Regions from separate parts of the Streptomyces sp. NPDC058470 genome, predicted to be linked through region 1. Evidence: riboswitches for the same ligand, from Rfam matches in the RefSeq annotation. Region 1 holds a riboswitch; each other region holds the start of a gene.

Region 1 (9,828 bases):
ATCGACTTCGAGGACGTCGCCGCGTCCGGTCTGACCAAGAAGGAGCTTCTCGTGCTGTCGCGCGAGAAGGCCAAGCTGGAGAAGACCCTCGGTGGTATCCGCGAGATGTCCAAGGTGCCCAGCGCCGTCTGGATCGTGGACACCAAGAAGGAGCACATCGCCGTTGGTGAGGCCCGGAAGCTCCACATTCCGGTCGTCGCGATCCTCGACACCAACTGCGACCCCGACGAGGTCGACTACAAGATCCCGGGCAACGACGACGCGATCCGCTCCGTCACCCTGCTCACCCGCGTGATCGCCGACGCCGTCGCCGAGGGCCTCATCTCCCGCTCCGGTGTGGGCAAGGCCGCCGAGGGCGACAAGGCTGCGGGCGAGCCGCTCGCCGCGTGGGAGCGCGACCTGCTCGAGGGCGAGAAGAAGGCGGACCCCGAGGACGCTGCCGAGGCTCCGGTCGCCGAGGTCCAGACCTCCGCCGAGACGGAGAAGGTCGCCGACGCCGAGCAGGCCGAGGTTGTCGCTGAGGCCCCGGTCGCTGAGGCTCCGGTCGCCGAGGCGCCCGCCGCTGAGGCTCCGGTCGCCGAGGCGCCCGCCGCCGACGCTCCGGTCGCCGCCGAGGCCCCCGCCGCGGACGCCGAGCAGGCCTGACCCCTCACCCCTTCGGGTTCTGAACGGCGGGGGCGCACCAAGCCCCCGCCGTTCGGCCCGTAGATCTTCAGACTTCGAGAGAGATTCCGGGAATCATGGCGAACTACACCGCCGCCGACGTCAAGAAGCTCCGTGAGCTCACCGGCGCCGGCATGATGGACTGTAAGAAGGCGCTGGACGAGTCCGACGGCAACGTCGACAAGGCCGTCGAGGCGCTGCGGATCAAGGGCCAGAAGGGCGTCGCCAAGCGCGAGGGCCGCTCCGCCGAGAACGGCGCTGTGGTCTCGATCATCGCTGACGACAACTCCTCCGGTGTCCTGGTCGAGCTGAAGTGCGAGACGGACTTCGTCGCCAAGGGCGACAAGTTCCAGGCCGTCGCCAACCAGATCGCCGAGCACGTCGTGGCGTCCTCCCCGGCCGACCTCGACGCCCTCCTCGGCTCCGAGATCGAGCCCGGCAAGACGGTTCGGGCGTTCGTCGACGAGGCCAACGCGAGCCTGGGCGAGAAGATCGTCCTGGACCGCTTCGCCCAGTTCTCCGGCGCCTACGTCGCCGCGTACATGCACCGCACCATGCCCGACCTGCCCCCGCAGATCGGTGTCCTGGTCGAGCTGGACAAGCCGAACGCCGAGCTTGCCAAGGGCATCGCGCAGCACATCGCCGCCTTCGCGCCGAAGTACCTCTCCCGTGAGGACGTTCCGGCCGAGGTCGTCGAGTCCGAGCGCCGCGTAGCCGAGGAGACCACGCGCGCCGAGGGCAAGCCGGAGGCCGCGCTTCCGAAGATCGTCGAGGGTCGCGTCAACGGCTTCTTCAAGGAGGCCACCCTCCTCGGCCAGCCGTACGCGCTCGACAACAAGAAGTCCGTCCAGAAGATTCTGGACGAGGCCGGTGTCACCCTGAAGCGCTTCGTGCGTATCAAGGTCGGCATCTGAGTCCGTACCGCGATCGACGCCCGACCCCGCTAGGGTCGACAGCAGTCGTCCGCGTATGTGGGCACGCGCGCGTGCGTGTCGGACGACAGCAGATCTGACGAGGAGGCCATTGCCAAGCATGGGATGCGAACAACACCCCAGCGGCAATGGCCTTCTTCGTATGTGTGACACGTAAAAGAGGCGAGAGATCCATGACCACCACCCAGGCCGACAAGGGCGAGAAGACCGACGACGGCAAAGGCGCGGGACGCTTCATGCTGAAGCTTTCCGGCGAGGCGTTCGCCGGCGGCGGCGGACTGGGCGTCGACCCCGACGTGGTGCACAAGATTGCCCGTGAGATCGCGGCCGTCGTGCGCGGCGGAGCCCAGATCGCGGTCGTCATCGGCGGCGGCAACTTCTTCCGCGGCGCGGAACTCCAGCAGCGCGGCATGGACCGGGCGCGCTCCGACTACATGGGCATGCTCGGCACGGTCATGAACTGCCTGGCCCTCCAGGACTTCCTGGAGAAGGAAGGCATCGACAGCCGGGTCCAGACCGCCATCACCATGGGGCAGGTAGCCGAGCCGTACATCCCGCTGCGTGCCGTACGGCACCTGGAGAAGGGCCGTGTGGTCATCTTCGGCGCCGGTATGGGCATGCCGTACTTCTCCACCGACACCACCGCTGCCCAGCGTGCCCTGGAGATCGACGCCGAGGCCCTGCTGATGGGCAAGAACGGTGTCGACGGTGTGTACGACTCCGACCCGAAGACCAACCCCGAGGCGGTCAAGTTCGACTCGCTCAGCTACGCCGAGGTCATCACCCGCGACCTCAAGGTCGCCGACATGACCGCCATCACGCTGTGCCGGGACAACAAGCTGCCCATCCTGGTCTTCGAGCTCCTGGCGGAGGGCAATATCGCGCGGGCGGTCAAGGGTGAGAAGATCGGCACACTCGTGGGTGAACACAGCAGCCGGGCCTGACGGGACCGGCCCCGAGCGGGGGTCGAGCCCTGACCGGGCACGGACCCCGACCGGGGGATGGACAATGTCCTGCCGGTCCGGAACCGTGCAGGAACAAGACGCGACGCAGCCGGCTGCCACCCCTCCGAGGAACAGCTGCCGGGCCTACTCAAGACGCAGGAGCAAGTGGTGATCGAAGAGACCCTCCTCGAGGCCGAGGAGAAGATGGAGAAGGCCGTCGTGGTCGCCAAGGAGGACTTCGCCGCGATCCGCACCGGTCGTGCGCACCCGGCGATGTTCAACAAGATCGTGGCGGACTACTACGGCGCACTGACGCCGATCAACCAGCTGGCCTCGTTCTCGGTGCCCGAGCCGCGCATGGCGGTGGTGACCCCGTTCGACAAGAGCGCGATGCGCAACATCGAGCAGGCGATCCGCGACTCCGACCTCGGCGTCAACCCGAGCAACGACGGCAACATCATCCGGGTGGTGTTCCCGGAGCTGACCCAGGAGCGCCGCAAGGAGTTCATCAAGGTCGCCAAGACCAAGGGTGAGGACGCCAAGATCTCGATCCGCTCCGTCCGCCGCAAGGCGAAGGAGACCATCGACAAGCTGATCAAGGACGGCGAGGTCGGCGAGGACGAGGGCCGCCGTGCGGAGAAGGAACTCGACGACACCACGGCGAAGTACGCCGCTCAGGTGGACGAGCTCCTGAAGCACAAGGAATCGGAGCTGCTCGAGGTCTGATGAACGACTCTTCCTGGGCGCCGCCGCCACAAGCCGGGTACTGGGGGCCGTCCGAGCAGGGGCCTGTCCAGGGGGCTGCCCCGGCGGGTCCCACATACGATGCGTATGACGCGCAGCACACTCGCCCCATGCCCATCGTGCCCGACGTACCCGAACATGGCGGAGACCAGGATGACGACCGGGGGGCCGCTCGGCTGAGCGGTCCCCTGTTCCGCGACGACACACCGGCGACGGCGCCGCCCTACGGAGGCCCGTCGCAGAAGCCGCAGGAGCCCATGCCCAGCGACCCACAGCCCGCCTCCGCACCGCAGAAGAAGAGCGCGGGACGGGACCTGGGCGCGGCCATAGGGGTGGGCGTCGGGCTCGGCGCGGTGATCATCGCGTCGTTGTTCATCGTCAAGGCCGTCTTCATCGGCGTGATAACGGTCGCTGTGGTCGTGGGGCTGTGGGAGCTCACGTCGCGGCTGGAGGAGCGCAAGGGCATCAAGGCGCCTCTCGTGCCGCTGGCGCTCGGCGGTGCGGCGATGGTCGTCTCCGGTTACGTCCGGGGCGCCGAGGGTGCGTGGGTGGCGATGGCACTCACCGCGCTGGCCGTCCTGGTCTGGCGCATGACGGAGCCCCCCGAGGGCTATCTGAAGGACGTCACGGCCGGTGTGTTCGCGGCCTTCTACATCCCGTTCCTGGCCACGTTCGTCGCGCTGATGCTCGCGGCCGACGACGGCTCATGGCGGGTGCTCACGTTCCTGCTGCTCGCCGTGGTCAGTGACACGGGCGCGTACGCGATCGGCTGGCGCTTCGGCAAGCACAAGCTGGCGCCGCGCATCAGCCCCGGCAAGACCCGCGAGGGCCTGGTCGGAGCGGTCACCTTCGCGATGGCCGCGGGTGCGCTGTGCATGGAGTTCCTGATCGACGACGGCACCTGGTGGCAGGGCCTGCTCCTGGGCCTCGCGGTCGCCGCCAGCGCCACGCTCGGCGACCTCGGCGAGTCCATGATCAAGCGGGACCTGGGCATCAAGGACATGGGCACGCTGCTGCCGGGCCACGGCGGGATCATGGACCGGCTGGACTCGCTGTTGCCCACGGCTCCGGTGGTGTGGCTGCTGTTGGTGATCTTCGTCGGGTCGGGCTGACCTGCGGTGACGGGTGCGTCTGTACGTCGCTGACGTGCGGGTTTGTCGGTGAGGGGCTCGTTGTCCACAGGGCGGCGAGTCCCTCTCCGTATGTCTGCGACACTGGTACGGCCATGCCTAAGCCCGGAGAACTCACATTCGTCGCCCCGCGCGGAGCCAAGAAGCCGCCGCGGCATCTTGCCGATCTCACGCCCGCTGAGCGTAAGGAAGCGGTTGCCGCGATCGGTGAGAAGCCGTTTCGTGCCAAGCAGCTGTCGCAGCACTACTTCGCGCGGTACGCGCACGACCCCGCGGAGTGGACGGACATCCCGGCCGCCTCGCGCGGGAAGCTTCAGGAGGCGTTGCTTCCCGAGCTGATGACGGTCGTGCGGCATCTGTCGACCGACCAGGAGACCACCCGCAAGACCTTGTGGCGGCTGTTCGACGGCACGCTCGTCGAGTCCGTGCTGATGCGGTATCCGGACCGGGTGACCATGTGCATCAGCTCGCAGGCCGGGTGCGGCATGAACTGCCCGTTCTGCGCGACCGGGCAGGCCGGGCTCGACCGGAACCTCTCCACCGGTGAGATCGTGCACCAGATCGTCGATGGCATGCGGGCGCTTCGGGACGGCGAGATCCCGGGTGGTCCGTCGCGGCTCAGCAACATCGTCTTCATGGGGATGGGTGAGCCGCTGGCCAACTACAAGAGGGTGGTCGGGGCGATCCGCGCGCTGACCGACCCCGAGCCCGACGGGCTCGGCCTCTCGCAGCGGGGCATCACCGTGTCGACCGTCGGGCTCGTCCCGGCGATCAACCGGTTCTCCGACGAGGGCTTCAAGTGCCGCCTCGCCATCTCCCTGCACGCGCCCGACGACGAGCTGCGCGACACCCTCGTACCCGTGAACACGCGGTGGCAGGTGCGGGAGGTGCTGGACGCCGGCTGGGAGTACGCGGCGAAGTCCGGGCGTCGGCTCTCCATCGAGTACGCGCTGATCAGGGACATCAACGACCAGGCCTGGCGTGGTGACCGGCTCGGGCGGATGCTCAAGGGCAAGCCCGTGCATGTCAACCTCATCCCGCTGAACCCGACGCCGGGTTCGAAGTGGACCGCCTCGCGGCCCGAGGACGAGAAGGCGTTCGTCGAGGCGATCGCGGCCCACGGGGTGCCGGTCACCGTTCGGGACACCCGTGGTCAGGAGATCGACGGGGCGTGCGGTCAGCTCGCGGCCACCGAGCGGTAACCTGGGCAACATGGCTGCGTACGTGCATCCTTAGGTACCTACATCTTCATATTCCGACAGGGGAGCGCCACAGCGCTGAGAGTGCGGTAGCCGGGTCACCGGCGGGCCGCAGACCCTCAGAACCTTGCCCAGGTCATTCTGGGTAGGAAGTTCGGTCAATACTCAAGCTGTTGCGCCCTGCCCGGGAACTGTCAGAGGTTCCCGGGCAGGGCCGCGTCTCTTCCTGGTCATCCCAGGAGGAATTCAGTGAACAAGAAGAAGACGATCACGGCCGTCGTCGCTGTCGGTGTGGGGTTGGGGCTCGTCACGCTCTCCGCGTGCGGCTCGACCGACTCCGGTTCCGGGAGCGGTGGTGACTCCAAGACGGTGACTCTCGTCAGCCATGACTCCTTCGCCTACTCCAAGGACGTGCTGAGCGCCTTCGAGAAGGAGTCCGGGTACACGGTCAAGGTCCTCAAGGACGGCGACGCGGGGCAGGCCGTCAACAAGGCGATCCTCACCAAGGACAACCCGCAGGGCGACGTCTTCTTCGGCGTCGACAACACCCTGCTGTCCCGCGCGCTCGACAACGGGCTCTTCCAGTCGTACGACGCCAAGGGCTCGGACCAGATCCTCCCGGAGTACCGGGTCGACCAGGACAAGCACCGGGTGACGCCCATCGACACGGGCGACATCTGCGTCAACTACGACAAGGCCTACTTCAGCGAGCACAAGCTGACGCCGCCGCGGTCCTTCGACGATCTGATCAAGCCCGAGTACAAGAACCTGCTCGTCACCGAGAACGCCTCCACCTCCTCGCCCGGCCTCGGCTTCCTGCTCGGGACCGCGGCGAAGTACGGGGACGACGGCTGGCAGGACTACTGGACGAAGCTCAAGGCCAACGGCGTCGAGGTCGTCGACGGCTGGGAGCAGGCGTACAACGAGGACTTCTCCGGGTCCGCGGGCGGCAAGAAGGCCAAGGCGGACCGGCCGCTCGTCGTCTCCTACGCCTCCTCGCCGCCCGCCGAGGTCATCTACGCCGACCCGAAGCCGACGACCGCGCCGACCGGCGTCGCGACCGGCACCTGCTTCCGGCAGGTCGAGTACGCGGGGCTGCTGAGCAACGCGAAGAACACCAAGGGCGGCGAGGCGCTCATCGACTTCCTGATCACCAAGCAGTTCCAGGACGACATGCCGCTGAACATGTTCGTCTACCCGGTGGTGGAGGGCGCAAAGGTGCCGACCGAGTTCACGGAGTTCGGGCCGCAGGCCAAGGACCCCGAGACCATGGCCCCCACCAAGATCGCCGAGAACCGTGACCAGTGGGTCAAGTCGTGGACCTCACTCGTACTGAAGTAACGCCCCGGGCGCGAAGAAAGTCCCGTCGGCCAGGCGCGGCGCGGCTCGGGCTGATGGCCCTGCCGGTCGCGTTCTTCGGCGTCTTCTTCGCCTACCCCGTGGCGGCGATCGTGGCCCGCGGCCTCAAGGTCGACGGGATCTGGCAGTTCGGGCGGATCGGGGATGTCCTCGCGCAGTCCGACATCCGGCACGTGTTGTGGTTCACCACCTGGCAGGCGCTTGCCTCGACCGCGCTCACGCTGCTGATCGCGCTCCCCGGCGCGTACGTCTTCGCGCGCTTCGATTTCAGGGGCAAGCAGGTGCTGCGGGCGGTGGTGACCGTGCCGTTCGTGCTGCCGACGGTCGTCGTCGGTACGGCGTTCCTGGCGCTGGTCGGCCGGGGCGGGCTGCTGGACGAACTGTGGGGCGTACGGCTCGACACCACCGTCTGGGCGATCCTGCTCGCGCACGTTTTCTTCAACTACGCGGTCGTCGTCCGTACCGTCGGCGGACTCTGGTCGCAGCTCGACCCGCGTCAGGAGGAGGCCGCCCGGATGCTCGGCGCCTCCCGGTTCGCGGCCTGGCGCAAGGTGACGCTGCCGGCCCTGAGCCCTGCTGTGGCCGCCGCCGCGCTGATGGTGTTCCTCTTCACCTTCACCTCCTTCGGCGTGGTGCAGATCCTGGGCGGCCCCACCTTCTCGACCCTCGAAGTCGAGATCTACCGGCAGACCTCGGAGATCTTCGACCTCTCCACGGCGGCGGTGCTGACGATCATCCAGTTCGTGGCGGTGGGCGCGATCCTCGCCGTGCACGCCTGGACCGTACGGCGCCGGGAGACCGCCCTGCGTCTGGTGGCCCCGGAGACGACCGCACGCCGGCCACGCGGTGCCGGGCAGTGGGCGCTGCTCGCCGGGGTCCTCGCGACCATCGCCGTGCTGCTCGTGCTGCCGCTCGCTGTGCTGGTCCAACGGTCCCTGGACGCCCCCGACTTCGGGTACTACAGGGCATTGACGACCGACGACAGCGGCATCTTCCTCGTCCCGCCGATCGAGGCGATCGGCAACTCCCTGGAGTACGCGCTCGCCGCCACCGCCATCGCCGTACTGATCGGTGGTCTGGCGGCCGCGGCCCTGACGAGGCGCGCCGGGCGTCTCGTACGAGGCTTCGACGCGCTCTTGATGCTGCCGCTGGGCGTGTCGGCGGTGACCGTCGGGTTCGGGTTCCTGATCGCGCTGGACGAGCCACCGCTCAACCTCAGAAGCAGCTGGATCCTGGTGCCGCTCGCGCAGGCACTGGTCGGTGTCCCCTTCGTCGTACGGACGATGCTGCCCGTGCTGCGGGCGGTGGACGGGCGGTTGCGGGAGGCCGCCGCGGTGCTCGGGGCGTCGCCGTGGCGGGTGTGGCGCGAGGTAGATCTGCCGATGGTGCGCCGGGCGCTGCTGGTCGCGGCCGGGTTCGCCTTCGCGGTGTCGCTGGGCGAGTTCGGGGCGACCGTCTTCATCGCACGGCCCGACAATCCCACGCTGCCGGTCGCCGTGGCCCGGCTGCTCGGGCGGGCGGGCGACCTCAACTACGGCCAGGCGATGGCCCTTTCGACCATCTTGATGGTGGTGTGCGCGGTGGCGCTGCTGCTGTTGGAGCGGGTACGGACCGACCGGACCGGGGAGTTCTAGATGCTGCTGAGCCTTGAGACCGCGACCGTACGCTTCGGCGGGCGGGCGGTGCTCGATGCCGTCGACCTCGCGGTCGCCGAGCACGAGATCGTGTGTGTGCTGGGGCCGAGCGGCAGCGGCAAGTCGACGCTGCTGCGGGTGGTGGCCGGGCTCCAGACGCTCGACTCGGGCCGGGTGTTCCTCGACGACCGCGACCAGGCGCAGGTGCCCGCGCACCGGCGGGGCGTCGGCCTGATGTTCCAGGACCACCAGCTCTTCCCGCAGCGGGATGTGGGCGGCAACGTGGCCTTCGGGCTCCGGATGCACAGGACGGGCAAGGGTGAACAGGCCGTACGGGTACGCGAGTTGCTGGAGCTCGTCGGCTTGCCGGGCGCCGAGCGCAGGGCCGTCGCGGCCCTCTCCGGTGGAGAGCAGCAGCGGGTCGCGCTGGCGCGCGCCCTGGCGCCGCGCCCCCGGCTGCTGATGCTCGACGAACCGCTCGGCCAGCTCGACCGCTCGCTGCGCGAACGCCTTGTCGTCGAACTCCGCGAGCTGTTCGGCGAGTTGGGTACGACCGTGCTCGCCGTCACGCACGACCAGGGCGAGGCCTTCGCGCTCGCCGACCGGGTCGTGGTGATGCGCGACGGTCGAATCGCCCAGTCCGGTACGCCGCTTGAGGTCTGGCAGCACCCCGCGGACGAGTTCGTGGCACGCTTCCTCGGCTTCGACAACGTGGTCGACGCGATCGTGAGCGGGGAGGCCGCTGACACCCCGTGGGGGAAGGTTCCGGTGCCGGAGAGCACCCCGCAGGGGCCGGGCACACTGCTCGTACGGCCCGCGGGCGTACGGCTGGTGGACGCGTCGGAGGGGCTGCGCTGCACCGTGGTCGCACGGACCTTCCGGGGCACCCACGTCGCCGTACAACTGCAACCGGAGGACGCGCCCCGGCTCGAAGCGGCGTGCACGCTCAGGGATGCGCCGGTCCCGGGTGACCAGGTCGGGGTCGCGTTCGACGCCGCTGAGATCGTCGTCCTCGACTGAGGCCGACCGCACCGGCGCCGCCGAAATGGTCGTACGCGAGGAACCTCCTGCCGCATAAAGTGCGGGTCATGACGCTACTCGGACTGCTCGGACATGATCGCTACTGTGACGCGATCGAGTTGCAGGTACGGCAGTTGAGGGATGTGGTGACCTCGGACGGCGTCGAGCTGTCCGCCGCCGTGCCGACCTGCCCGGACTGGTCG
Region 2 (9,828 bases), on a different contig from region 1:
ACATGTAGAGCGCGATCAGCATGATGGCGCTGGCTCCGACGACCGCCACGACCAGCGGGTTCGAGCCCTGCAGGATCGCGGGCAGGATGAAGAACGTCAGGATCATGAAGCTGACGGCCAGTGCGACCAGAGCCATGACGCCGCGCAGCCGGCCCACGCCCACGACGATCAGCGCGAAGATCCCGGCGAGCACCGCCATCGGGATCCTGCGGTTCACGTCGCTGACCGAGTACTGCAAGTCCTTGGGCGCGGAGGGCTCGTACGCGACCACGACCTTCTCGCCCTGGTGCAACTGGCGTGACTGGTCCGGCTGGACGATCTCGGTGAAGGTACGGCCCTTGTCGCTGCCGGTGTCGACCCTGATCGTCGCCTTCTTGCAGTCGCCCGTCGCCTGCTGCTGTGCCGAGGAGCCCTCGGCGGTGGAGGTGTCGCCGGTCGGGGTCTCCCCCGAGGCGTTCACAGAATCGCAGTCCACCTGGTCGATCTTGGTGACCGTCGCCTGCTGGGTCTGCCGGTCGAAACCGACGCCGGTGCGCTCGTGCCCCGGTGCGCCGCCGGGCCAGAGCACCACGAGCCCCACGACGACCGCGGCGGCGAACGGGATCAGCACCGCGCCGATGACCTTGCGCAGATGCTTGGAGACGGGGGCGGCGGGGCCATGGCTGTGACTGTGGGAATGGCCGTGGCTGTCGCCGGACCCCTGGCCGCCACCAGCCCCGTGGCCGCCGCCAGGCTCCTGCCCGCCGCCTGGTCCCGGGCCGTCACCGGGCCCATGCCACCCACCGGCCCCCTGCCCACCGCCCGGCCCCTGCCCGCCACCAGGCCCGTGGCCGCCACCCGGCCCGTGCCCACCGCCCGGCCCCGGGACGTCGCCGCGCCCTCTGCCGCCACCCGGTCCGTGCCCTTGGTCGTGGCCGCTGCCGTGCCCGTGACCGTCGCCGGGGCCATGTCCGTGCGGCGGCTCGGACGGCGGAATAGGGGGCTGCTGCATCGTGGTCACCGACCGATCATCGCAAGAACGGACGGGGCCCACTGTTCAGCGCGCCCGATGTGACGCTAGCGTGGAGGCACCTTTGCACACGCGGGAGCTCGGAGCACCGGGCTGAGAGGGCGCTGACCTTCGTCTCAGCGATGTTTCACATGAAACATCGGCAGACGGAATCCGCTGCGTCGACCGCCGAACCTGTTACCGGGTAATGCCGGCGTAGGGAGTAGGTCTCATGACCAACAAGGACGTAGTAGGTACGCCTGCCTCCAGCCAGACGGACGGGGCTTCTTCCCCTGCCCAGAACGACGGGGCCGGGCAGTCCATCGGCTGGCACAAGGCGTACGTCGAGGGTTCGCGCCCCGATCTGCGGGTGCCGGTCCGTCAGGTACACCTCACCAACGGCCAGTCCGTCACGCTGTACGACACCTCCGGCCCGTACACCGATCCGACCGTCGACACCGACGTACGCAGGGGTCTGGCACCGCTGCGTGAGAACTGGATCATCGCCCGCGGCGACACCGAGGAATACGCGGGCCGCCCGATCCGTCCCGAGGACGACGGGATCAAGCACACCTCACCGCGCGGCGGCCTCCGTAACCTCGACGCGGTCTTCCCGGGGCGGCCGCGCCAGCCGCGCCGGGGCCGCTCCGGACAAGCCGTGACACAGCTCGCGTACGCCCGGCGCGGTGAGATCACACCTGAGATGGAGTTCGTGGCGGTTCGCGAGAACGTCGCCGCCGAGGTCGTACGCGAGGAGATCGCCGCCGGTCGCGCGGTGCTGCCCGTGAACGTCAACCATCCGGAGATCGAGCCGATGATCATCGGCAAGCGGTTCCTGGTGAAGGTCAACGCGAACATCGGCAACTCCGCGGTGACCTCCTCCATCGAGGAGGAGGTGGACAAGATGACCTGGGCCACGAAGTGGGGCGCGGACACGGTCATGGACCTGTCCACCGGCCGCAACATCCACACCACCCGTGAGTGGGTACTGCGCAACTCCCCCGTGCCGATCGGCACCGTGCCGCTCTACCAGGCCTTGGAGAAGGTGGACGGCCGCGCCGAGGAGCTGACCTGGGAGACCTACAAGGACACGGTCATCGAGCAGGCCGAACAGGGCGTGGACTACATGACGGTCCATGCGGGCGTGCGCCTGCCGTTCGTACCGCTCACCGCGAACCGCAAGACCGGCATCGTCTCGCGCGGCGGCTCGATCATGGCGGCGTGGTGCCTGGCCCACCACCAGGAGAGCTTCCTCTACGAGAACTTCGAGGAGCTGTGCGAGATTCTCGCCGCGTACGACGTCACGTACTCGCTCGGGGACGGGCTGCGGCCGGGGTCGATCGCGGACGCCAACGACGCGGCGCAGTTCGCGGAGTTGAGGACGCTCGGGGAACTCAACACGATCGCGAAGCGTTTCAACGTTCAGACCATGATCGAGGGCCCGGGACATGTCCCGATGCACAAGATCAAGGAGAACATCGACCTTCAGCAGGAGATCTGTGATGAAGCTCCGTTCTATACGCTCGGCCCGCTGACGACGGACGTCGCTCCGGCGTACGACCACATCACCTCCGGCATCGGTGCCGCGATGATCGCCTGGTGGGGCACGGCCATGCTCTGCTATGTCACGCCCAAGGAACACTTGGGCCTGCCCAACCGTGACGACGTCAAGACCGGCGTCATCACCTACAAGATCGCCGCCCACGCAGCCGACCTCGCCAAGGGGCACCCAGGTGCGCAGGTATGGGACGACGCGCTGTCCGACGCCCGTTTCGAGTTCCGCTGGGAGGACCAGTTCAACCTGGCCCTCGACCCCGACACGGCACGGGAGTTCCACGACGAGACCCTCCCGGCCGAGCCCGCCAAGACGGCCCACTTCTGCTCCATGTGCGGGCCGAAGTTCTGCTCCATGAAGATCAGCCACAGCATCACGGAGCAGTTCGGCGGTACGGCGGCCGCGGGGGCCTCCGCCGAGGAGGTCGCCGAGGGGATGCTGCAGAAGTCGAAGGAGTTCGCGGCGAGCGGGAACCGGGTGTATCTGCCGCTGGCTGACTGACTGGGAACGCGGGCAGTGCGCCGGGGCTGTTGGGACAGGTCCGGTGCACTGCCCGGCTGGCGGGCTCCGCAGGCTGCGACGTGCTCGAGCATGTAGCCGGCGAGCTCGGGCGGTTGGAGGTTGAGCGCGGTCACGGCCGGGTGTCACTCCGGCTGGTGTTCCGGCCCTCCGAAGTCCGGGCTGGAGAAGTCCGGGCTTGAGTAGCTCGGGCGTGGGCCGGCTGCCGGGCCGCCGTCGGGGCTGCTGAACCCCGGCCGGTTGTAGCCCAGTTGCGGCATGCGGCTCGTCGGTGTCGGCGACGGACGGCCGAATGCTGCCGAGCCCGGATCCGCGAGAGCTTCCCGGAGGAACGGCAGGATGCCGCGCTCCAGCAGAGCCTCGCGCCAGGCTTCCCTGGCCCGGGCGACCTGTTCGTCGAGCTCGCCGCGTGCTCCGGCCTGGAGCGAGGACGAGCCGTTGCGCAGGGCGGTGAGCAGGAGTCCGACCGCGGCGACCAGAATCGCGGCCGCTGTGACCGCGCCGAAGACCCACCCGGTGGTCAGGAGGGTCTTGGCGAACGCCGGCTCGGGGGTGATCATCTTCAGGATGTACCCCACGAGCAGGAATATCGCCGCGGCTGTCCCGGCGAGGACGGGGGCGAGCACCGCGACGATGGCGATGGCGCCCGCTCCGGCTGACTCGGTGACCTCCCCCACGGTGGCGGCGAGCCCCATCGCGCTCGAACCCGGCTCGGCGGAACCGGCTTCCTTGCGGACAGGCGGGGTGGTCGGCGCCGGCTGACGCAGTTCCTCACGGACCTTCACGTAGTGCTGGTACTCGGTTGCCGCTGCCACCGTGATGAGCGCGGTGGCGTTGAGCGCCATGGTGCGCAGTTGTTCCGGATTGAGCCGCTGGCCGACAGCGGCGAGTTCCGGGCGGTGTGGTGCGGAGCGCAGCGCCTCATCGAGGATCCGCTCATAGTCCTGGCGGTCCTCGCTCAGCAGGTGCTGCGGAACGCTGTTCATCTGCATCCCCCGATGCTCCGTAGGGCTGATGGCTCGCACGCTGACGAGCCGTTGGGCAGAAACGGAGGGGAGCCTGCTACGGATAGTCCGATGGTAGAGCGGTGATGGCACGCCGTGACAGGGGGTTTCCAGAAATTGCCCCCTGGCCGGCACGCTCCTTCGCAGGGCGAGGCCTGCCCGAAGAACCCTCAGTCGGCCAGTGGCAGTTGCTGGACCAGCAATTTTCCGGCCATGGTCACGCCGCCGTCCATCGCGATGGCCAGTCCGTCGGCGTAGAGATGCGGTCCCTCGACCACGGGGCCCGTACTGTCCTCGCCGTCCTCCGAGCCCACGTCGCCCAGGAGGTACGGGATGGGGCTGTGGCCATGGACGATGCGTGAACCGCCGTACATGTCCAGCAGGGAGCGCACGGCCTCGGCGCCGCCGTCGTCGCGGAAGGCGAAGCGCTTGGTGAACTTGCGGAACAGGTCCCAGCACTCGTCCGCGTCGTTGCGGGTGAGGGTTTCGCGGATGGTGTCGTTGACCGCCTCGATCGAGTCGCCGTAGTCGAGATAGGCGGTGGTGTCGGAGTGCACCAGGAGGTGTCCGTCGACCTGCTCCATGGCGTCCAGGCGGGCCATCCACTGCAGATGGTGGTCCTGGAGACGGTCCATGTCGGTCTTCTGGCCGCCGTTGAGCAGCCAGGCGGCCTGGAAGGTGGCGGTGCCCGCGCCGGAGTTGACGGGGGTGTCGGCGAAGCGCCTGGCGCCGAGGAGCAGCAGCTCGTGGTTGCCCATGAGCGCCTTGCAGTAGCCGCCGGCGGCGGCGGCCTCGGCGGACAGCCGCATCACGAGGTCGATCACACCGATACCGTCCGGGCCGCGGTCGGTGAAGTCCCCGAGGAACCACAGGCGCGCGGTCCCGGCCGACCAGTCGCCGGCGCCGTCGATGAGGCCCTGCTCCTGGAGCGCGGCGACGAGCTGGTCGAGATAGCCGTGCACATCGCCTACGACGTACAGCGGACCCGGTCCGTCGGCGCCCTCCGAAGCGGCGGGGTCAACAGCGACCTGAACCGTGTCACTCCGGTTGATGACGGGTAGATCGCGCCGCGTCGGCGTGTACCCCTCGGGTTCCTCGGTCGGCCCCGCGTCCTCGTCGGGTGGAGTGTCCTGCGCGAACGGACCGGTCTCGTGGACGTACGCGGGCACCCGGAAGTCGCGCAACGTCGCCGTCCGCGCCACCTCGGGTCCCTGACCGGCCCCCTGAGTCATCGACCCCTCCACCACCATCGCGCCGCATCTGCACCGGATCGGACTGCCTGGTCGCAGCGGCCCGCGGTGTCGTGGGCCCATCATAGGAATGCGGATCGCGCCATGTGATGACCCAGGGGTGGTGAATCGGAGCAGGAGCCCAGTTCACCGGGGTTTTTGCCCGAATTGGGCGGTGCTTTCCCGCCCTGTCCTCGACGGGAGTCAACCTTTCTCGGGTGATCGGGGCGGACTCACCGTCGTACGAGGCAGACGGCGTTGCGAGGAGGTCCGCACGATCAGCTCGGTCGGTATCACCTGCTCGACCGGTTGGTCCGATTCCACTCCCTCGATGGCGTCGATGAGGAGCTGGACGACCGCTGTGCCGATCCGGCGTGGTTTGAGTGAGAGCGTCGTGATGGGCGGTTCGGTGTTGGCGTAGACGGTGGACTCGCTGCAGCAGACGAGGAGCAGATCGTCCGGTACACGCAGGCCGTAGCGGCGGGCTGCGGCCAGCAGGTCGGTGCCGTTCGGGTCGAAGAGCCCGTAGACGGCGTCGGGGCGGTCGGGGCGCGCGAGCAGCCGGTCGGCGGCGACGGCTCCCGCGCACGGATCGTGCGCCGGGTATGCCTCGTAGACCGGATCCTGGCCCACACGCTCGCACCAGCGCAGGTAAGCGGTGGTGGAGAGATGGGTGTAGGTGTCGGTGGTGGTGCCGGTGAGGAGGCCGATCCGGCGGGCGCCGGCGTCGGCCAGGTGGTCGAGGATGCCGAGGACGGCGGCCTCGTGATCGTTGTCCACCCACGCGGTGACCGGCAGCGAGCCCGCCGGGCGGCCGTCGGAGACGACCGGTAAGCCCTGGCGGACCAGTTCGCTGACGACCGGGTCGTGGTCGGACGGGTCGATGACCACGGTTCCGTCCAGGGCGACGTTGGACCACACGTCGTGGCGCGAGGTCGCGGGGAGGATGACCAGGGCGTAGCCCCGGGCCAGCGCTGCCGACGTGGCGGCTCTGGCCATCTCCGCGAAGTACGCGAACTCGGTGAAGGTGAAAGGTTCATCCCCGTACGTCGTCACGGTCAGGCCGATGAGGCCCGACTTGCCGGTACGGAGCGTTCGGGCCGCGGCCGACGGGCGGTAGCCCAGCCGGTCGGCGACCTCGCGGACATGGCGTCGGGTGGCGTCCGGGAGCCGGCCCTTGCCGTTGAGGGCATCGGAGACGGTCGTGATGGACACTCCGGCGGCTGCGGCCACATCTCTGATGCCCGCCCGTCCCGGCCGACCGCCGCGGCGGGTTGTCTCCGCCCGGCTCACCTGGTGCTTCCCTGCTGCTGTCATGGCGAGCCGATAGTAGGGCTCATGCGGTGGGGTAGTGCGGACGCATATGCACTCGTTGACAGGCACGTTTCTGCATGGTCCACATTGGCCAACTGCCTTAGAAAGAAAGTCAGTTGAACGATCCAATGGCAGGACGTGACGTGTCGGCACGCATGGGCCTGCCAACCAGGCCATGTCTCGAAGAGGTCTCAACTCACCTTGACGAGGGATGCGCGCCACGGCGTGAGCCACCGGCGCGCGGCGCGAAGTGCGGCGCGCCCCCATTCGTACACCTTCGTACGGGGATGATCACTCGGGCAGCTCGTGGCGGCGAGGTGGTTGTCCACAGGCCATTCGCAGCGGCGCGGAATCCTCATAGGGTGAGGAGCATTGGTAGCCGGCGGTGATCATGAGCCGACGGTGGTCACGAGGAGGACTGCGGTGAGCGAGACGAGCCCCAAGCTGCGTGCCGAGCTGGAGGGTATCCCCACCTACAAGCCCGGCAAGCCCGCCGCGGTCGGGGGTGGGGTGGCGTACAAGCTGTCCTCCAACGAGAACCCGTATCCGCCGCTGCCCGGTGTCATCGAGAGCGTGACCGCCGCGGCCGGCTCCTTCAACCGCTACCCGGACCTGGCGTGCACCGCGCTGATCAACGAACTGTCGGACCGCTTCGCCGTCCCCCTCTCGCACCTGGCCACCGGAACCGGTTCCGTCGGGGTCGCGCAGCAGCTGGTGCAGGCCACGAGCGGCCCGGGCGACGAGATCATCTACGCTTGGCGGTCCTTCGAGGCGTACCCGATCATCGCCCAGATCAGCGGGGCGACCCCGATCGAGGTGCCGCTGACGCCCGGCGAGGTGCACGACCTTGACGCGATGGCGGACGCGATCACCGACCGGACCCGGCTGATCTTCGTCTGCAACCCCAACAACCCGACCGGCACGGTGGTGCGCAGGGCCGAGCTGGAGCGGTTCCTGGACCGGGTGCCCAGCGATGTGCTGGTGGTCCTGGACGAGGCGTACCGCGAGTTCATCCGCGATGCCGAGGTGCCGGACGGCGTCGTGCTCTACCGCGACCGGCCCAACGTCTGCGTGCTGCGCACTTTCTCCAAGGCGTACGGGCTCGCGGGCCTCCGGGTCGGTTTCGCGATCGCCCACGACCGGGTTGCGGCGGCGCTGCGCAAGACGGCGGTGCCTTTCGGTGTGAGCCAGCTCGCACAGGACGCGGCGGTCGCCTCGCTGCGCGCCGAGGACGAACTGCTCGGCCGGGTCGGCTCCCTGGTGTCGGAGCGGGTGCGGGTGGTCGAGACGCTGCGCGGGCAGGGCTGGACGGTGCCCGAGACACAGGCCAACTTCGTGTGGCTGCGGCTGGGGGAGCGCACGCTCGACTTCGCCGCCGCCTGCGAGCAGGCCGGGGTCGTCGTGCGGCCGTTCGCCGGCGAGGGGGTCCGGGTGACGATCGGCGAGACCGAGGCGAACGACATCTTCCTCAAGGCGACAGAGGGGTTTCTCAAGGAGCTCCAGTGACCGGTGGCGGCCCGTGGTCCGCCACCGGTTGTACGCGTAAGGGGTCGCCGTTTCTACGTGTACGGGGTCGCCGTCGCCCGTGATGGCGAGCGTGTACGGGGTCGCCATCACGCGTGGTGGTGAGCGTGTACGGGGTCACGCGTGGTGATGAGCGTGTGGGGGCGCCGTCGACCACGGTGGCGGAGGTGTGCGGGTTGCCGTCGATGCGGCCGGCACGCCGGACGGGCTTGGGGGGCGGTATGCGATGCCCCGCGAGACCGGTGTCCGCCCGGCAGGGGAGCGCGGGGGGCGTCGCCGTCGGTCCAGAAGGCCACCGTGCCGGGCTTGACGATCTGTTGGGCGCCGTCCTCGCGGGGTGACGGTGACGCCGGTGTCGGAGCAGCCTTCCCTGCTCCGGGGCGGCCCCTCTGAGTCGGCAGTCCGTCGGTGACCAGCCGGTCCACGCTTAGGCACCCCCCTCCTGTCAACCCTCGAACGGCCATGCGTCATACTTGCTTGTGAATGTGAACGCGTTCACAAACGTGTCCCGGTTGCTCCCGTGATGTACGTGACAAAGGGGGCAAACTGCCGCTGTACCACGGCGATTTAAGGAGACTGACGACGTGGAATTGGCTTTGGCGCCCGAGACTCTGGCGCGCTGGCAGTTCGGCATCACCACCGTCTACCACTTTCTCTTCGTCCCTCTGACGATCTCGCTCGCCGCACTCACGGCGATCCTGGAGACCGCCTGGGTGCGAACGGGTAAGGAGCACTACCTCAGGGCGACCAAGTTCTGGGGAAAACTGTTCCTGATCAATATCGCCATGGGTGTAGTGACCGGCATCGTGCAGGAGTTCCAGTTCGGCATGAACTGGTCCGACTACTCACGCTTCGTCGGTGACGTCTTCGGAGCCCCGCTCGCCCTCGAAGCCCTGATCGCGTTCTTCTTCGAGTCCACCTTCATCGGGCTGTGGATCTTCGGCTGGGACAAGCTGCCGAAGAAGCTCCACCTCGCCTGCATCTGGATGGTCTCGATCGGCACGATCCTGTCGGCGTACTTCATCATGGCGGCCAACTCCTTCATGCAGCATCCGGTCGGCTATCGGATCGTGAAGAAGGCGGACGGCAGTACACGGGCCGAGCTCACAGACTTTCCCAAAGTGCTCTTCCAGGAGACGGCGCTCGTCAACTTCTGGCACGTCATGGCCGCCTCCATCCTTGTCGGCGGCGCCTTCATGGCGGGCATCGCCGCTTTCCACCTCCGCAAGAAGCGGCACATCCCCACGATGCGGATGTCGCTGCGGCTCGGCCTGGTCACGGCACTCGTCGGCACGATCCTCGTCGCCCTCAGCGGGGACACCGTCGGCAAGGTGATGTACGTACAGCAGCCGATGAAGATGTCGGCCGCCGAAGCCCTGTGGGACTCGGAGCAGCCCGCGCCCTTCTCGCTCTTCGCGTACGGCGATGTCGCCAAGGGGCACAACACGGTAGCCCTGGAGATCCCGGGGCTGCTGTCCTTCCTCGCCAAGGACGACTTCACGTCCAGGCTCCCCGGCATCAACGACATCAACAAAGCCGAGCAGGAGAAGTACGGCCCCGGCGACTACCGTCCCAACATCCCCACCGCCTACTGGGCCTATCGCTGGATGATCGGCTTCGGCGGGGTCTCGATGGCCGTGTGCGTGGCCGGACTCTGGCTCACCCGGCGGAAGTTCTGGCTGGCGCCGGAACACC
Region 3 (9,828 bases), on a different contig from region 1:
CCAGCCGACTATTCAGCCAATCCGACAACCATTCGGGGAACTCCCCCCGACGGCTACTCGGACAGCAGCTGTACGCCGCGCAGCCGCTTCGCGAACTCCGCCGCCGCCGCTCCCGGGTCGTCCGCCTCGGTGATCGCCCGCACCACGACGGCGCGGCGGGCGCCCGCCTCCAGCACCTCGTCGAGGTTGCCCAGGTCGATGCCGCCGATGGCGAACCAAGGGCGGTCGGTGCCCAGCGAGGCCGTGTACCGGACCAGGTCCAGGCCGGGTGCGTGGCGGCCGGGCTTGGTGGGGGTCGGCCAGCAGGGGCCGGTGCAGAAGTAGTCCACGCCCTCCTGGACGGCGGCTGCCGCAGCCTCGGACTCGGCGTGGGTGGAGCGGCCTATCAGGATCTCGTCGCCGAGGATGGCGCGGGCGGCGGGAACCGGGAGGTCGCCCTGGCCCAGGTGCAGCACGTCGGCGCCGGCCGCGTGGGCCACATCCGCCCGGTCGTTGACCGCGAGCAGCTTGCCGTGGCGTGCGCAGGCGTCCGCGAAGACCTGGAGGTGCTCCAGCTCCTCGGCCGCCTCCATGCCCTTGTCGCGCAGCTGCACGATGTCGACACCGCCGTCCAGGACCGCGTCCAGGAATTCGGCGAGGTCGCCCTGGCGCCTGCGGGCGTCCGTGCACAGGTAGACGCGGGCGTCGGCGAGCTGGGCGCGCGCGGTGGCGGTGTTGTCGGGCATGCGTGTTACCCCCGTTGTCGGTGCGTGGGGACCACGGCGGCCGGGGTGGCCCATGGCCGCCGTGGTCCGAACGTCGGACGGTCTGTCTCGGTCAGACGGCGAGCGCCTGGGCGCGACGCTTCACCTCCGTGCCGCGATTCTCGCTGAGAGCCTGCGCGGGGGTACCGGGCAGGCTCGGGTCGGGGGTGAAGAGCCACTCGAGCATCTCTTCGTCGGAGAACCCGTCGTCCCGCAGGAGCGTCAAAGTGCCTGTCAGGCCCTTGACGACCTTCTGCTCGGCCCCGTCGATGAAAGCGGCGGGGACGTGCAGCGCGCGGTTCTCACCACGGCGTACGGCGATCACCTGGCCCTCCCTGACCAACTGCCGGACGCGGGTCACCTCGACACCGAACTGTTCGGCGATGTCGGGGAGGGTGAGCCAGGCGGGGACGAGAGCATCGATCTTTGCGTCAATCTCGGTCACAGGACAAGCCTGCCATCCCGGACTGACACTCGGTAGCCGAGCCCCGTCAGGATCAGGTCACAGAGCGGCCGGATCGCCCGTCGGATCGGGTCACCGCACGGCCGGATCGCCCGCCCGGCACCGGTTCCGCCCACGGCGAACCACCCCCGCTACGGCGTCGGCGTCGCCGTCTTCAGCGGCCGCGACGGGTCCGACAGCAGCTCCGGGTCCATCGGAGTGCCCGCCTCGATGAGTTTCCGGCCCTGGGCCAGGTCCCTGGGCCGGCCGACCGCGAGGAGGGCGACCAGACGGCCGTCATGCAGCCAGCAGACCGTCCAGGCGGCGCCGGACGGGTCACCGCGCCAGACGGTGGTGTCGGCGGGTGCGTGGTGGCCGACGTACTGGACGAAGCGGCCGAACTGCTCGGACCAGAAGTACGGGACGGGGTCGTACGCCACAGGGGACTCGCCGATGATGTTCGCCGCCACCGTGCGCGGACCCTGCAGGGCGTTGTCCCAGTGGTGGACCAGAAGGCGGTCCTCGTACCTTCCCGAAGGGAAGGAAGCGCAGTCGCCGACCGCGTACACGTCCGGCACCGAGGTGCGCAGATGGTCGTCGGCCACGACCTCGCGGTGGGCGCCGAGCTCGATGCCGGAGCCGCTGAGCCAGCCGGTGGCGGGGCGCGCGCCGATGCCGACGACGACGGCGCCCGCGGGCACCCGGGAGCCGTCGTCCAGCACCACCGCGCCCGGCTCGACGCGCTCCACGCGCGCGTGGGTGCGCAACGAGGCCCCGCTGTCCGCGTACCAGGCGGCCATCGGCGCGGCCACCTCGGCGGGCAGTGCCCCGGCGAGCGGCCGGTCGGCCGCCTCGATGACGGTCACCGCGCACCCCGCCTCACGTGCCGCGGTGGCGAACTCGGCGCCGATCCAGCCCGCCCCCACCACCACGATGTCGTGCTGCTGGGCGAGCACGGGACGCAGCCGCTCCGCGTCGTCCAGGGTGCGCAGCACATGGACCCCGGGCACGCCCTCGGCGCCCGGCAGCCGGATCGGTTCCGCACCCGTCGCGATGACCAGGACGTCGTACGGCACCGGCCCCGCGGCAGTGTCCAGCTCATGGTCTTCGGGGCGTACGCCGAGCGCCTCGCGCCCGAGCCGCAGGTCGATGTCCAGTGCCTCGAAGTCGAGGTCGAAGGCGGAACCCTCGGCCTTGCCGAGCAGTACCGCCTTGGACAGCGGTGGCCGGTCGTACGGCTGGTGCGGCTCCGCCCCGATCAGCGTCACGCCGCCGCCGAAGCCCTGTTCCCGCAGGGCTACCGCGGTCTGCACGCCGGCCATGCCCGCGCCCACGACGACGACCTGCCGTACCGTCCGCTCCTGAACCTGCGTCTCCTCGGTCACCTGATCACCATAGACAGCCGGCAATTCGTCAGTCAGGGTGCGTGCTCAGTGACGTGCTCCACACCGCCGCTCCTGACCTGCTCCGCACGACTGGGCCGCACCGCTCGGACGGACCCACTCCGCACGACTAGGCCGCACCGCTCGAACGGACCTCTTCCACCACACTGGTCCCGCTGCCCCGCTGCGATTCCCACTCCCAGCTCTCCTCCAGGCGTACGCGCCCGCCGGGCAGTTCCGCCACGCGCGACACGCAGTGCCCCGAGGAGGTGCTGCCGTCGCGCTTCAGCTGTACGTACCGGAAGTCGAGGCGGTCGCCCTCGCGAGTACCCAGGAGATGACCGCGTACGACGTCACCGCCTTCGTATTCGGCCCAGATCTCGCCGTCCCGCTCGTGGTACGTGAAACGGGTGCGAGTACCCACCTGACCCGGCGCCTGGTCGGCGACCGGGGACAGGACGAGGCCGTCGAGCGAACGGGCCATGGACGGAGGCTCCCTTACTGAGACATACGGCGGCGAGCTAGGCTGGCCAACGTAAAGCACTCGCGGGAGTCCGGACGCACCGGGCTGAGAGGGAGGCTGGACGGCCTCCGACCGTACGAACCTGATCCGGGTCATGCCGGCGAAGGGAGGGGCTGGACGCCCATGTCGCATACACCGTCCGACACATCTCGTACATCCCTGTCATCGGGCACCTCAGACGTCCTTGTCATCGGGGGCGGAATCATCGGGCTGGTGACGGCCTGGCGGGCCGCGCAGCGCGGGTTGACCACCACGCTGGTGGACCCCGAGCCCGGCGGCGGCGCCGCACAGGTCGCGGCCGGTATGCTCGCCGCCGTCACCGAACTGCACTACGGCGAACAGACCCTGCTGGGCCTCAACCTCGCTTCCGCACACCGCTATCCGGACTTCGTCGCCGAGCTCACCGAGGCGACGGGCCAGGACCTCGGCTACCGCCGGTGCGGCACCCTGGCCGTCGCACTGGACGCCGACGACCGCGCCCACCTGCGCGAACTGCACACCCTGCAACGTCAGTCGGGGCTCGACTCGGAGTGGCTCAGCGGCCGTGAGTGCCGCCGCCTGGAGCCGATGCTCGCGCCCGGCGTGCGTGGCGGTCTGCGGGTCGACGGCGACCACCAGATCGATCCGCGCCGACTGGCGAAAGCCCTGGTCACGGCATGCGAGCGGGCCGGAGTGATGTTTTGCCGGAGGTGGGCCGAACGCCTGGGCGTGGTACGGAACCGGGCCCAGGGAGTCGTCACCGGAGACGGCAGCGAGCTGTCGGCCGGGCAGGTGGTCCTCGCCGCGGGCAGCCTCAGCGGGCGCCTCGCGGGGGTTCCCGAGGACGTACTGCCGCCCGTGCGCCCCGTGAAGGGGCAGGTGCTGCGGCTGACCGTGCCACGGCCGTACGCGCCCTTCCTCAGCCGCACCGTGCGCGCCGTCGTGCGCGGCAGTCACGTCTACCTGGTGCCGCGCGAGAACGGCGAGCTCGTCGTCGGCGCGACCAACGAGGAGCTCGGCTGGGACACGACGGTGACCGCGGGCGGCGTGTACGAGCTGCTGCGCGACGCCCATGAGCTGGTCCCCGGGATCACCGAGCTGCCGCTCACCGAGACCCGCGCCGGACTGCGCCCCGGCTCGCCCGACAACGCACCGCTGCTCGGACCGACCGAGCTCGACGGGCTCCTCCTGGCAACCGGGCACTACCGCAACGGCGTCCTGCTGACACCCGTCACCGGTGACGCGATGGCGCATGCCCTGACCACCGGTGAACTGCCGGACGTGGCACGCCCCTTCACCCCCAAGCGCTTCAGCCCGGCCCGCACGGAGCAGCCCGTATGAGCATCCTCGTCAGCGTCCTCGTCAACGGAGAGCGGCAGCGGATCGCCGCCGGCACCGCTCTCGACACGCTCGTCGCGGCGCTCACCCCGGCCCCGTCCGGTGTCGCCGCCGCGCTCAACGAAACCGTCGTCCCGCGCGGGCAGTGGTCGTCCACCGCCCTCTCCGAGGGAGACCGCGTCGAAGTCCTCACCGCCGTCCAAGGAGGCTGACCCATGGCCGACGATCCCTTTCTCCTCGGTGGTACGTCCTTCACGTCCCGTCTGATCATGGGTACGGGGGGTGCGCCGAGCCTGGATGTCCTGGAGCGCTCGCTCGTCGCCTCCGGCACGGAGCTGACGACGGTCGCGATGCGGCGCGTAAACGCTTACGTGCACGGTTCGGTGCTGTCCGTCCTCGACCGGCTCGGCATCCGGGTGCTGCCGAACACGGCGGGCTGCTTCACCGCGGGCGAGGCCGTACTGACCGCCCGCCTCGCGCGCGAGGCGCTGGGCACCGACGTGATCAAACTGGAGGTCATCGCCGACGAGCGCACGCTGCTACCCGATCCGATCGAGCTGCTCGACGCGGCGGAGACGCTGGTGGACGACGGGTTCACGGTGCTGCCGTACACGAACGACGACCCGGTGCTCGCGCGGAAACTGGAAGACGTCGGGTGCGCGGCGATCATGCCGCTGGGGTCACCGATCGGGTCCGGGCTCGGGATCCGGAACCCGCACAACTTCCAGCTGATCGTGGAGCACGCGCGCGTGCCGGTGATTCTGGACGCGGGGGCCGGTACGGCGTCCGATGCCGCGCTCGCGATGGAGCTGGGGTGTGCGGGGGTGATGCTGGCCTCGGCCGTGACCCGGGCCCAGGAGCCCGTGCTCATGGCCGAGGGCATGCGGCATGCGGTGGAGGCGGGGCGGCTCGCCTACCGTGCGGGGCGGATTCCTCGGCGGCACTTCGCCGAGGCGTCGTCTCCGGCGGAGGGCTTGGCCCGGCTGGACCCGGAGCGGCCCGCCTTCTGAGTTCGGCCATCCGCCGTCCGCCGTCCGCCGTCCGTGGCTGCGGCTTCAGGCCTCTCTCGCCCGCGCACCGCCCGTTTCCACCTCGTTGAAAAGTGCGGGTCTCCCGTGGGGCGACCCGCGGTCGGCGGCTGCCGGATGTCCCTCGGCCCGTGCGGCGACCCGCCGTCGGCGGCTGCCGGATGTCCCCCGGCCCGTGCGACGTGCGTCACAGGTCGGCTTCAGTCCAGACCCGGTATCGGCTGAACGGGTGGGGGGTGACAGTGGTGGCTCGTAGACTCACCTGCGTGGATACGACCCTTCAGGACCCGCTTGTCGGGCAGCTGCTCGACGGCCGCTATCGCGTGGAAGCGCGGATCGCGGTCGGCGGGATGGCCACGGTCTACCGGGCCCTGGACACCCGCCTCGACCGTGTGCTCGCCCTCAAGGTGATGCATCCGGCCCTGGCCGCCGACGGCTCGTTCGTCGAACGGTTCATCCGTGAGGCCAAGTCGGTGGCCCGGCTCGCGCACCCCAATGTGGTGCAGGTCTTCGACCAGGGGGCGCACGGGTCGTACGTCTACCTGGCCATGGAGTACGTCGCCGGGTGCACCCTGCGCGACGTGCTGCGCGAGCGCGGGGCCCTCCAGCCGCGGGCCGCGCTCGACATCCTGGAGCCGGTACTCGCCGCGCTCGGCGCGGCCCACCGCGCCGGGTTCGTGCACCGCGACATGAAGCCGGAGAACGTCCTCATAGGGGATGACGGCCGGGTCAAGGTGGCGGACTTCGGCCTCGTACGGGCCGTGGACACCGTCACCAACACGACGGGCGCCGTCCTCGGCACCGTCTCCTATCTCGCCCCCGAGCAGATCGAGCACGGCACCGCCGACGCCCGCGTCGACGTGTACGCGTGCGGAATCGTCCTCTACGAGATGCTCACCGGCGGCAAGCCGCACTCCGGGGACTCCCCCGCCCAGGTGTTCTACCAGCACCTCCACGCGGACGTACCGCCGCCGTCGGCCGCCGTACCGGGACTGGCGTACCAGCTCGACGAGCTGGTCACCTCCGCGACCGCGCGCAACCCCGAGGTCCGCCCGTACGACGCGGTGGCGCTGCTCGGGCAGGTGCTGGAGGCGCGGGCGGGGCTCAGCGCCGAGCAGCTCGACGCCGTACCGCCGCAGGCCCTCAGCATGGGTCACCACAATGCCGAGGACCGTACGAGTGTGATCCCGCGCTCGCTGTCCGTGCAGCGCCCGCTGCCGGTGAACGAGTACCACTATGACGAGGCCGCCGCCGACGCCGTGCTCAACCCGACCAGCCGGTTCGAGCGGACCAGCCAGTTCGCGTCCGAGGGGGCCCCACCCTCACGGCGCGGCACGGGCCGCCCCCGGCGCGGAATGATCGCGATCGTCACCGCGGTCCTACTGGTGCTCGGCCTCGGCGCGGGCGTCTGGTACATCAACTCGGGCCAGTTCACCAAGGTCCCGGCGGTCCTGGCGATCACCGAGGAGCAGGCCAAGGACCGGCTGGCGGACGCCGGGCTCGACGCCGGTGACGTCAAGCACGCGTACAGCGACACCGTGGAGCGCGGCACCGTCGTCAGCAGCAACCCTGAGGTCGGCGCCCGGATCCGGGACAACGACTCCGTGGACCTGACCATCTCCGACGGCCCGGAGACGGTGAAGGTGCCCGACCTCCCGGGCGCGGCGCTGGACAGCGCGAAGTCCAAGCTGGAGGACAGCGGCCTGGCGGCCGGTCTGGTCACCCGTGAGTTCAGCGACGACGTACCCAATGGCTCCGTGATCAGCACGGACCCGGCAGCGGGCACCGAGCGCCACGCGGGTTCCACCGTCGCCATCACGGTCAGCAAGGGCAGCCCGATCGAGGTGGCCGACGTCACGGGAGCGTCCGTCGAGGACGCCACCGCGGAGCTGGAGGAGGCAGGTCTGAAGGTGAAGATCGCCTCCGCGCAGGTCAATTCGGAGTTCGACAAGGGACTGGTCGCCAAGCAGTCCCCGGGCGAGGGCCGGGAGGCCGCCGAGGGCGACACCGTCACGCTGACGATCTCCAAGGGTCCCGAGCTGGTCCAGGTGCCGGACGTCGTGGGGGACAGCGTGGACGACGCGAAGCAGGCGCTTCAGGACGCCGGGTTCCAGGTCCACGAGGACCGCGGACTGCTCAACCTCTTCGGGAACACGGTGAAGAGCCAGTCGGTGGACGGCGGCGATACGGCGCCCAAGGGGTCGACGATCACCATCGAGATCGCGTGAGCCGCACCGCGTCGGCCCCCGCCGGCCCCGTGCACGAGGTCCGCCGACGGGACGGGAGAACGCGCGTGACACCCTGGCGGGTGTGACCAGCAAGCAGCTTCGCAACCCCGTCGGCGGCCATGTCCCCGTGGCCGGCGGCCTCAACTCCGTCGGCCTGAGCTACGCCCGCGAGCTCAAGGCCGAGACCGTTCAGGTCTTCGTCGCCAACCCGCGGGGCTGGGCGACGCCGGACGGCAACCCCCGGCGGGCCGAAGAGGACGCGGCGTTCCGGGCGGCCTGCGCCGCCGAGTCGATCCCCGCGTACGTCCACGCCCCGTATCTGATCAACTTCGGCTCGCACACCGAGGCGACGGTCGAGAAGTCCGTGGAGTCGCTGCGGCACTCGCTGCGCCGGGGCCGGGAGATCGGCGCCCTGGGTGTGGTCGTGCACACGGGGAGCGCCACCGGAGGCAGGGAGCGTTCCGTGGCTCTCGCTCAGGTGCGCGAGCATCTGCTGCCGCTGCTCGACGAGCTGACCCACGACGACGACCCGTTCCTGCTCCTGGAGTCGACCGCCGGTCAGGGCGCTTCCCTCTGTTCCCGCACCTGGGACTTCGGACCGTACTTCGAGGCGCTCGACGCGCATCCGAAGCTGGGCGTCTGCCTCGACACCTGCCACATCTACGCGGCCGGCCACGACCTGACCGGGCCGAGCGGGATGCACCAGACCCTCGACCTGCTGGTGGACACGGTCGGTGAGGGCCGCCTCAAGCTGATCCACGCCAACGACTCCAAGGATGTGGTCGGCGCCCACAAGGACCGCCACGAGAACATTGGCTCCGGCCATATCGGCGAGGATCCGTTCCGGGCCCTGATGACCCACCCCGCGACCGAGGGCGTACCTCTGATCATCGAGACGCCGGGCGGCCGGGAGGGGCACGCGAGGGATATCGAACGCCTGAAGAAACTCCGCGAATAAGGAATACCCCCTGGGGGTATCCAGTTGGTGCAGGACAACAGGCACCACTACCCGACTCCGGGGGCTTCCATGCGGCACGACGCACACGCCCACGAACCGCACGCTCACGAATCACACGCTCATGCGTCGCGCAGTCACGCAGCACACGGCCACGAGACGCACAGCCTCGGCAGCGGGGCCACCTGGTCCATGGCCGCACAGGCGACCCTCCACTGCCTCACCGGCTGCGCCATCGGCGAGGTCCTCGGCATGGTGATCGGGACCGCACTGGGCTGGGGCAACGTACCGACACTGATCCTGGCGATCGCGCTCGCCTTCTTCTTCGGTTATCTGCTCACGCTGCGCGGTGTGTTGAAGGCAGGCATCGGCCTGAAGGCCGCGATCCGGGTCGCGCTCGCCGCCGACACCCTCTCCATCGCGGTGATGGAGCTGATCGACAACGGCGTGATCGCCCTGTGGCCGGGCGCGATGGACACGGAGCTCGCGGACGCGGCGTTCTGGTGGGTGCTGGCCATCGCACTCGCCGCCGCGTTCGTGATCACCACCCCGGTCAACAAGTGGATGATCGGCCGGGGCAAGGGCCACGCGGTGGTGCATCAGTACCACTGACCAGCACAGAAGCAGGGGCGACGGAGGACTCAGAGCTCGGGGCCGTCGCCGGGCTCCTCCTGATAGGAGTAGCGCTGCTCACGCCACGGGTCACCGACGTTGTGGTAGCCGCGCTCCTCCCAGAAGCCGCGGCGGTCCGCCGTCATGTACTCCACCCCGCGGACCCACTTGGGGCCCTTCCAGGCGTAGAGCTGCGGCACGACGAGGCGGAGCGGGAAGCCGTGTTCCGCCGTCAGGAGTTCGCCGTCCTTGTGGGTGGCGAACATCGTGCGGTCGGAGGCGAAGTCGTCGAGGCGTAGGTTCGAACTGAACCCGTACTCGGCCCAGACCATGACATGCGTGACGGCGGGTGCCGGCGGGGCGATCTCCAGGATCGTCCGAGCGGGAATGCCGCCCCACTCCGCCCCGACCATGCTGAACTTCGTGACGCAGTGCAGATCGGCCGTGACAGAGGCGTACGGCAGGGCCGTGAACTCCTCGTGGGTCCAGCAGTGCTTCTCACCGTCGGCGGTCGCGCCGAAGACCCTGAACTCCCAGCGTTCGGGGCGGAACTTGGGTACGGGACCATAGTGCGTAACCGGCCAACCGCGCTGCAGTC

What was found. A riboswitch is a leader RNA that binds a small molecule or an ion and turns the genes downstream of it on or off. The one in region 1 is predicted to bind thiamine pyrophosphate.
Region 2: linked by a shared signal. The riboswitch ahead of thiC (phosphomethylpyrimidine synthase ThiC) and the one ahead of ACFWP7_RS09915 (thiamine ABC transporter substrate binding subunit) in region 1 are both predicted to bind thiamine pyrophosphate.
Region 3: linked by a shared signal. The riboswitch ahead of thiO (glycine oxidase ThiO) and the one ahead of ACFWP7_RS09915 (thiamine ABC transporter substrate binding subunit) in region 1 are both predicted to bind thiamine pyrophosphate.

The regions. Positions count from the first base shown of each region.
Region 1 covers NZ_JBHXMF010000010.1:69,277-79,104, reverse strand. Annotated here, with positions in the region: gene rpsB (30S ribosomal protein S2) at 1-645, shown strand, start outside; gene tsf (translation elongation factor Ts) at 741-1,577, shown strand; gene pyrH (UMP kinase) at 1,769-2,539, shown strand; gene frr (ribosome recycling factor) at 2,708-3,265, shown strand; gene ACFWP7_RS09925 (phosphatidate cytidylyltransferase) at 3,265-4,395, shown strand; gene rlmN (23S rRNA (adenine(2503)-C(2))-methyltransferase RlmN) at 4,509-5,615, shown strand; TPP riboswitch at 5,664-5,782, shown strand; gene ACFWP7_RS09915 (thiamine ABC transporter substrate binding subunit) at 5,862-6,953, shown strand; gene ACFWP7_RS09910 (ABC transporter permease) at 6,929-8,605, shown strand; gene ACFWP7_RS09905 (ABC transporter ATP-binding protein) at 8,606-9,625, shown strand; gene ACFWP7_RS09900 (maleylpyruvate isomerase family mycothiol-dependent enzyme) at 9,694-9,828, shown strand, end outside.
Region 2 covers NZ_JBHXMF010000016.1:122,346-132,173, reverse strand. Annotated here, with positions in the region: gene ACFWP7_RS14640 (YibE/F family protein) at 1-1,000, opposite strand, end outside; TPP riboswitch at 1,072-1,228, shown strand; gene thiC (phosphomethylpyrimidine synthase ThiC) at 1,221-3,044, shown strand; gene ACFWP7_RS14630 (hypothetical protein) at 3,188-4,054, opposite strand; gene ACFWP7_RS14625 (metallophosphoesterase) at 4,237-5,313, opposite strand; gene ACFWP7_RS14620 (LacI family DNA-binding transcriptional regulator) at 5,500-6,612, opposite strand; gene hisC (histidinol-phosphate transaminase) at 7,033-8,115, shown strand; gene ACFWP7_RS14610 (cytochrome ubiquinol oxidase subunit I) at 8,718-9,828, shown strand, end outside.
Region 3 covers NZ_JBHXMF010000043.1:36,550-46,377, reverse strand. Annotated here, with positions in the region: gene thiE (thiamine phosphate synthase) at 54-725, opposite strand; gene ACFWP7_RS28480 (Rv2175c family DNA-binding protein) at 817-1,188, opposite strand; gene ACFWP7_RS28475 (NAD(P)/FAD-dependent oxidoreductase) at 1,338-2,570, opposite strand; gene ACFWP7_RS28470 (hypothetical protein) at 2,698-3,051, opposite strand; TPP riboswitch at 3,104-3,216, shown strand; gene thiO (glycine oxidase ThiO) at 3,214-4,410, shown strand; gene thiS (sulfur carrier protein ThiS) at 4,407-4,619, shown strand; gene ACFWP7_RS28455 (thiazole synthase) at 4,623-5,417, shown strand; gene pknB (Stk1 family PASTA domain-containing Ser/Thr kinase) at 5,702-7,663, shown strand; gene ACFWP7_RS28445 (deoxyribonuclease IV) at 7,746-8,621, shown strand; gene ACFWP7_RS28440 (DUF4396 domain-containing protein) at 8,691-9,230, shown strand; gene ACFWP7_RS28435 (sulfite oxidase-like oxidoreductase) at 9,260-9,828, opposite strand, start outside.